3 regions of the Lysinibacillus sp. AR18-8 genome follow, and region 3 is predicted to be linked to each of the others. Evidence: riboswitches for the same ligand, from Rfam matches in the RefSeq annotation. Region 3 holds a riboswitch; each other region holds the start of a gene.
The links. A riboswitch is a leader RNA that binds a small molecule or an ion and turns the genes downstream of it on or off. The one in region 3 is predicted to bind lysine.
Positions count from the first base shown of each region.

Region 1: another riboswitch for lysine. It lies ahead of BFM98_RS12160 (aspartate kinase); the one in region 3 lies ahead of BFM98_RS05730 (transporter substrate-binding domain-containing protein).
Region 2: another riboswitch for lysine. It lies ahead of BFM98_RS21810 (amino acid permease); the one in region 3 lies ahead of BFM98_RS05730 (transporter substrate-binding domain-containing protein).

Region 1 is NZ_MDGU01000014.1:17,700-19,976, forward strand. It holds gene BFM98_RS12160 (aspartate kinase) at 92-1,318, opposite strand; lysine riboswitch at 1,452-1,629, opposite strand; gene uvrC (excinuclease ABC subunit UvrC) at 1,737-2,277, opposite strand, start outside.
Region 2 is NZ_MDGU01000052.1:3,200-5,476, reverse strand. It holds gene BFM98_RS21810 (amino acid permease) at 1-1,428, opposite strand, end outside; lysine riboswitch at 1,511-1,687, opposite strand; gene BFM98_RS21805 (CynX/NimT family MFS transporter) at 1,866-2,277, shown strand, end outside.
Region 3 is NZ_MDGU01000006.1:212,693-214,969, reverse strand. It holds gene odhB (2-oxoglutarate dehydrogenase complex dihydrolipoyllysine-residue succinyltransferase) at 1-764, shown strand, start outside; lysine riboswitch at 1,105-1,291, shown strand; gene BFM98_RS05730 (transporter substrate-binding domain-containing protein) at 1,411-2,268, shown strand.

The DNA of each region.
Region 1 (2,277 bases), on a different contig from region 3:
GGATTGTCTCCCATTAAAGAATGGGATGACAATCCTTCTTTTTTCTTCCTTTTATTTCGGTCAATTACATAAAATGCTGTTTCTTCTATTATTATATGTAAAGTGCTTGCTCTAAATTAAACTCATCATGGAGAGCATTAGCTGCTTGGATCATATCATCCTGTGGTACAACAACGGACACTTTTATTTCAGAAGTACTAACCATTTTTACAGGGATATTTTCACGACGTAACCGATCAAACATACGAGCAGCAACGCCTGGATTGGAAGCCATGCCTGAACCAATAATAGAAACTTTTGCTAGTCCAATTTCGAAGTCAGCAAAACTAAATCCAAGTGATAATTTACTATCCTCTAAAACACGTAATGCTTCCGCAAATTCCTCTTTTAAAATGGAAAACGATACAGTTGGCTTCAACCCATCAATAATGGCTTGGACAATAATATCTACATTAATACGGTTCTCTGCAAGAACCGTAAATATATCTGCTAATGAAGCATTGGAAAAAGCATCATACCCTACTGTTAAACGAATAATATCTGATTCAAATGCAACACCACGAACGACTAAATTTTTTTCCATTTCCACTTCCTCCTTCAATAAAGTGCCTACTGATTCTATTAAACTTGAACGTATAATAACAGGCATTTGAAATTTCTTCGCTAACTCCACCGCACGAGGATGTATGATATGAGACCCTAAATTCGATAATTCCAACATTTCATCATATGAAATTTCTTGAAGCTTTTGGGCATTGGGAACATATCGTGGATCTGCTGTATAAACACCATCCACATTTGTATACATATCTACTCTCTCCGCTTCCAACGCTATGGCAAGTGCAACAGCAGCTGTTTCAGCTCCACCTTTTCCAAGCGTGGTGATATTGTGCACTTCGTCAATCCCTTGTTCTCCAGCAATAACCACAATTTGTCCCTGTGCAAAATGTTCTTCCATACGACTAATATCTATATAGTCGATACGAGCATGTCGATACATACCATCCGTATGTATACCAGCTTGCCATCCAGTTAGAGACACAGCCTCATAGCCTGCTTCCTGCAAAGCGATGGTAAATAAAGCACTAGATAATTGAGATCCAGTTGACAAAACTGCATCTAATTCTCTTTTCGACACATCGTCAGTTAGTTGGTGTACCATCATTTTCATCTCTTTCGCAGTGTGTCCCATCGCTGCAACGACCACTACTACATCCAATCCTTTGTCCTTTTCAGCAATCGCTTTCCTAGCAGCCTCTTGGATTTGTTCAGTAGAAGCTAATGCAGCTCCTCCAAACTTCATCACGATTTTAGCCATTTCTTTCGTTCTCCCTTCCAGTTCATGTATTTCACCAAATTATGGGGGGTAAAACCGTTTCTAGAAAACTAAAAGGCAGCCTCCACATAACGTGAAAGCTGCCTATAACATGTACAATAATCGTAACTTGCGCATGTGTGATAGCTCTCCGAAACGTTTAGAATCGACAGTCTTACATTTCTTAAATGCAAAACCAGTACAACAATGGAACAACAATCCTGTACTTCGGCAAGCTCCCCTTTCACACAATATCTCTGGACTTGTCCATCCTCCATCGTGTTACTCTTGAATCTTGCACCTCTATCATCACTTTAAAGTGAATGTATTCAATTCATTAAGCCTTTGCGTAAACAAACTAGTCACGCAGTTGACTCTTCATAACATTGAAAACAATGTTATTTATAACCATAGCACATGCCTATTCCTTTGACAATGATTGTTGCTGAAAATAGCTAAAAATTTGGCTTGCTAAATTAGCGGGCATCCCAGCCTCCTGTAATGCTAGCTCGCTCGCCTCTCGAATTTTTTTGACTGAACCGAAATGTTTAAGCAGCTGTTGCTTTCGTTTTGGTCCTACCCCTTCAATATGATCTAATACAGATTGAATGGCATGCTTCTCATGCTGTTGACGCAAGAAGGTAATAGCAAAGCGATGGACTTCGTCTTGAATTCGTTGTAATAAATAAAAGCCATCACTTGTACGTTTTAAGCTAATCACTTCTGGTGGATCACCAAACAAGAGCTGAGATGTATTATGCTTATCATCCTTGGCTAAACCAGCAATCGGTATAACAAGACCAAGCTCATCTTCTAGTACTTCACGGGCTACTTCCATTTGTCCCTTACCACCATCAATTAAGACTAAATCTGGTAATGGTAGTCCTTCCTTTAAAACACGTATATAGCGACGACGTATAACCTCCTGCATTGCACCGTAATCATCATGCTTGGCTGCTGTA
Region 2 (2,277 bases), on a different contig from region 3:
AAGCATTTTTGTTTTGTGCTTTAATTTATAGCCAAACCATAATGCTAAAAATAATGGAATCCCAATATACGAAACAAGGATACCGTACCAATCAATCTTATCGCCTGTAAAGGCTGTGTAATTTTGTCCAATGACTACGATCATACAAATTGTAAAAGCAAATAATGGTCCAAACGGATATAATTTGGCTTTATAAGGTAATAACTTTGGATCTAAGCCTTGTGCATCAAACGCTCGGCGGAAACGATAATGACTAAACGCAATACCTAGCCATGCAATAAAGCCAGACATTCCAGAAGCATTTAATAGCCAGATATAAACCACTCCATCGCCAAAGAAGGATGCCAAAAATGCTAAACAGCCTACAGCTAATGTTGCCATAAGTGCATAAATCGGAATACCTCTACGACTTAGCTTTGCAAAAAATTTAGGTGCATGTCCATCCACTGCTAATTGCCATAACATACGAGAAGATGCATATAGTCCTGAATTTCCTGCTGACAGCATAGCCGTTAAAATAATGGCATTCATTAATGAAGCAGCAAAGGCAATACCTAGGCGGTCAAACACTAGTGTAAACGGTGATACTGCGATATCTTCTGATAATAAACGTTCGTCTGTAAATGGAATTAACATCCCAATTGCACCAATCGCTAAAATATAAAACAAAAGAATACGCCAAAATACAGATTTAACAGCCTTCGGAATATTTTTACCAGGATCATCTGTTTCACCAGCTGTAATTCCTAGTAATTCTGTTCCTTGGAATGAAAATCCTGCAGCTAGGAAAATACCAAATGTAGCAAGGAAGCCACCATGGAATGGCCCATCACTAACAAAGAAATTAGTGAAACCTACAGGAGCCTGCCCACCTAAAATACCAAAAATCATTAGTAAGCTAATGATAATAAAAACAATAACCGTTGCTACTTTAATCATGGCAAACCAATATTCACTTTCACCATAACTTTTTACGGATAGTAAATTAAACGTCAATACCACAGCAATAAATAATACTGTCCAAAGTGCTGATGAGCTATCTGGGAACCAATATTTCATAATTAATGACACAGCAGCAATTTCGGCAGCAATGGTGATTGCCCAGTTATACCAGTAGTTCCAGCCTAATGCAAAGCCCAAGGCAGGATCTACAAATTTGGTTGCATACGTACTAAATGAACCTGAGGATGGCATATAGGCAGCCATTTCCCCTAAGCTTGTCATTAAAAAATACACCATAATACCGATTAAAGCATAGGCAAGCAATGCTCCTCCAGGACCTGCCTGAGCAATTGCTCCTCCACTGGCTAAAAATAGTCCCGTACCAATTGTACCGCCTAAAGAAATCATTGTAATATGACGGCTTTTTAATTCTTTTTTCAGCTTCGGTGCTTTATGTCCGAGCTGATTTACTTTTATTTCACTCACGATATAGCTTCCTTCCTATTTATGAGGCAAAAAAATGCCATCACATATACACTGTGATGGCTACATTAATCCTCAGTTTTTCCTACATGATAGCTCAACACGTTGTGCAAACGTGACAGTTCTGTTCCTTTCGGAGACAGCCCCAGCATGAGGTTTTCAAGTCCCCTCACACTTCGGCAATATTTCCTTTCAACTAATTTCATCAATGCTTGTCATTTCAATTAGCATACTTATAAATATCGCGACCTCTACCTCAATACAAACGTGAGGCATATAATTATTAAATTTATGATGTTTATTATACTAACATAAGACCATAGACATTTCAATACAACCACAAATGTTCTGTATTTTATGAATCTTCTACTATTTTTAATAGTGTGATAAAGTGTTATAGTAGTTCAATTAGAATGGTTATTATTAGGGGGGATTTTATTTTGACTACAAATGATCATTCCACTAGTTTTCCAAGTAAAAAAATTAGCTGGAAAGGAACAACCTTACTTTTAGTCTTTGGAGTTATCTTTATAGCCTCTACATTACGAATGCCACTAACTGTTGTTGGCCCAATTATATCCTTTATCCGTGAAGATCTTGGAATATCTAATGTTTTGGCAGGCTTTCTAACAACGATACCATTGCTGGCTTTTGCTGTTATATCTCCATTTGCACCAGTTGTAGCACGCAAACTAGGGCTTGAGCTAACATTATTTTTATCCACTTTTCTCTTGGCTTTAGGAATTGTCCTACGTTCACTTGGTACTACAGAATTACTTCTATTGGGTACTGTGCTAATTGGCGTAGCCATTTCTTTTGGAAATGTACTAATTCCAGGATTATTGAAGTTGA
Region 3 (2,277 bases):
CAGCAGCACCTACATCCGTAGCAACTTCAGGAGGCCCAGTAGTATTCACACCAGCAGCTAATTCTGACCGTGTAACAATTGAAAAAATGAGCCGTCGTCGCCAAACAATTGCAAAACGTTTATTAGAAGTTAAACAATCAACAGCAATGTTAACAACATTCAACGAAATTGACATGACAAACATCATGGCACTTCGTAAACGTAAACAAGAAGAGTTTGTAAAAGCAAACGACATCAAACTTGGTTTCATGTCATTCTTCACTAAAGCTGTTGTTGCAGCACTGAAAAAATACCCATACGTAAATGCTCAAATCTCTGGCGATGAAATTCATTTAAATAACTTCTTTGATATCGGTATTGCTGTATCGACTGAAGAAGGTTTAGTCGTACCAGTTGTACGCGATGCAAATAGCAAAAACTTTGCAGAAATCGAAAAAGATATTGCTAACTTAGCGACAAAAGCTCGTGATAAAAAATTAGGCTTAAATGACATGGCTGGTGGATCATTCACAATCACAAATGGTGGTGTATTCGGTTCATTAATGTCAACACCAATTATGAACGGTACGCAAGCTGGTATTTTAGGTATGCACTCAATTGTAAACCGTCCAGTTGCAGTAAATGGTGAAGTTCAAATCCGTCCAATGATGTATGTAGCACTTTCATACGATCACCGTATCATCGATGGTAAAGATTCTGTAGGATTCTTAAAAACAGTTAAAGAATTAATCGAAAATCCTGAAGATTTATTATTAAATTCATAATTCCATTAAACCCTGCGAACAATGTTCAGCAGGGTTTTTTGTATGACGAAAGGTATTGACCGATTCTATGCTTGAAAGAGTACGAATGTTACATCGTTTAGAGGAGCAAAGAAAGAAAAAAACGCAACTTTTCTCACATATAGAACATACTCTATAATAAATATTTGTTGTAATTTTCAGAAATATCAACAAAAGTTCAACGATTTAAAGTGGAAGCAGAACGCACAATATCCTAATATTGTCATTAGTCAGAAAAATGTTAAAATCGTCTTGACGAACATATTAGTTTTATAGTAGTATCTAAATATCAATTAAATAAACAAACCTCACGAATTGTTACCAGTGAGGTAGAGGCGCGGTATTTATTAGTTCATTGTTGAGTAAAAGCAAGCGAAGACGCAATGAAGAAGGAAATATCGCCGAAGTATAAAAGGAGCTCGTACTTTTATACTGGGTCTGCAGTGAATAAGTGCAGGACTGTCCTAGTAAATGGATTTCCAGATTTACTAGGTTGTGCTATCTCGGAAACATGGAAATTATAGTGAGGATTTGGGCAACTGTCATAAAAGGTAAGACCTAAGTTCAATAAACTTAGGTCTTTTTTAGTACAGTTGTCTTATTTTTTTACAGAAAAGGGGAGTTTTTCATGAAAAGAAAATGGTTGTTAGTAATGATCTCTATCATGACGGCAATTGTGCTAGCTGCATGTGGCACAAGTGACAAAAAAGAGGGCGGTTCAAGTGATGCTGGAACTGACAAAGAAGAAGGTGGCGGTGAATTCCGAATTGGAATGGAGGCTGGCTACCCACCGTTCAACTGGACACAGCAAGACGATGCAAATGGCGCAGTGAAAATTGCGGATAATGCAGAGTATGCAGGTGGCTATGATGTACAAATGGCAAAGAAAATCGCTGAAGGTCTAGGCAAAGAGTTAGTCATTGTTAAAATGGAGTGGGACGGTTTAGTTCCAGCGCTACAATCAAACAAAATTGATGCAATTATTGCAGGTATGTCACCAACAGAAGAACGCAAGAAAACAATTGATTTTACAGAAAACTATTATACTTCTGATTTTGTTATGGTTATTAAAAAAGGTAGCAAATATGAAGGCGCAAAATCGATTCAAGACTTCTCAGGTGCTAAAATTACATCACAATTAAATACATCAAACTACACAGTTATCGATCAAATTAAAGGCGTAGAAAAGCAAACAGCAATGGAGAGCTTCCCAGCAATGCGTGTGGCGTTAGAAGCAGGTAAAATTGATGGCTATGTAGCTGAACGTCCAGAGGGCATTTCCGCTTCTGCTGCCAACGATAAATTCACATATGTAGCATTTGAAGAAGGCTTTGATACAGACCTATCAAATACTTCAATTGCTGTAGGCTTACGTAAAGATGACGCAAATCGTGAAAAAATCAATGAAATCCTAAAAGGCATTTCAGAAGATGATCGTCAAGCGATTATGGAAGAAGCTATTTCTCAACAACCCGCAGCACAATAATGACATGGC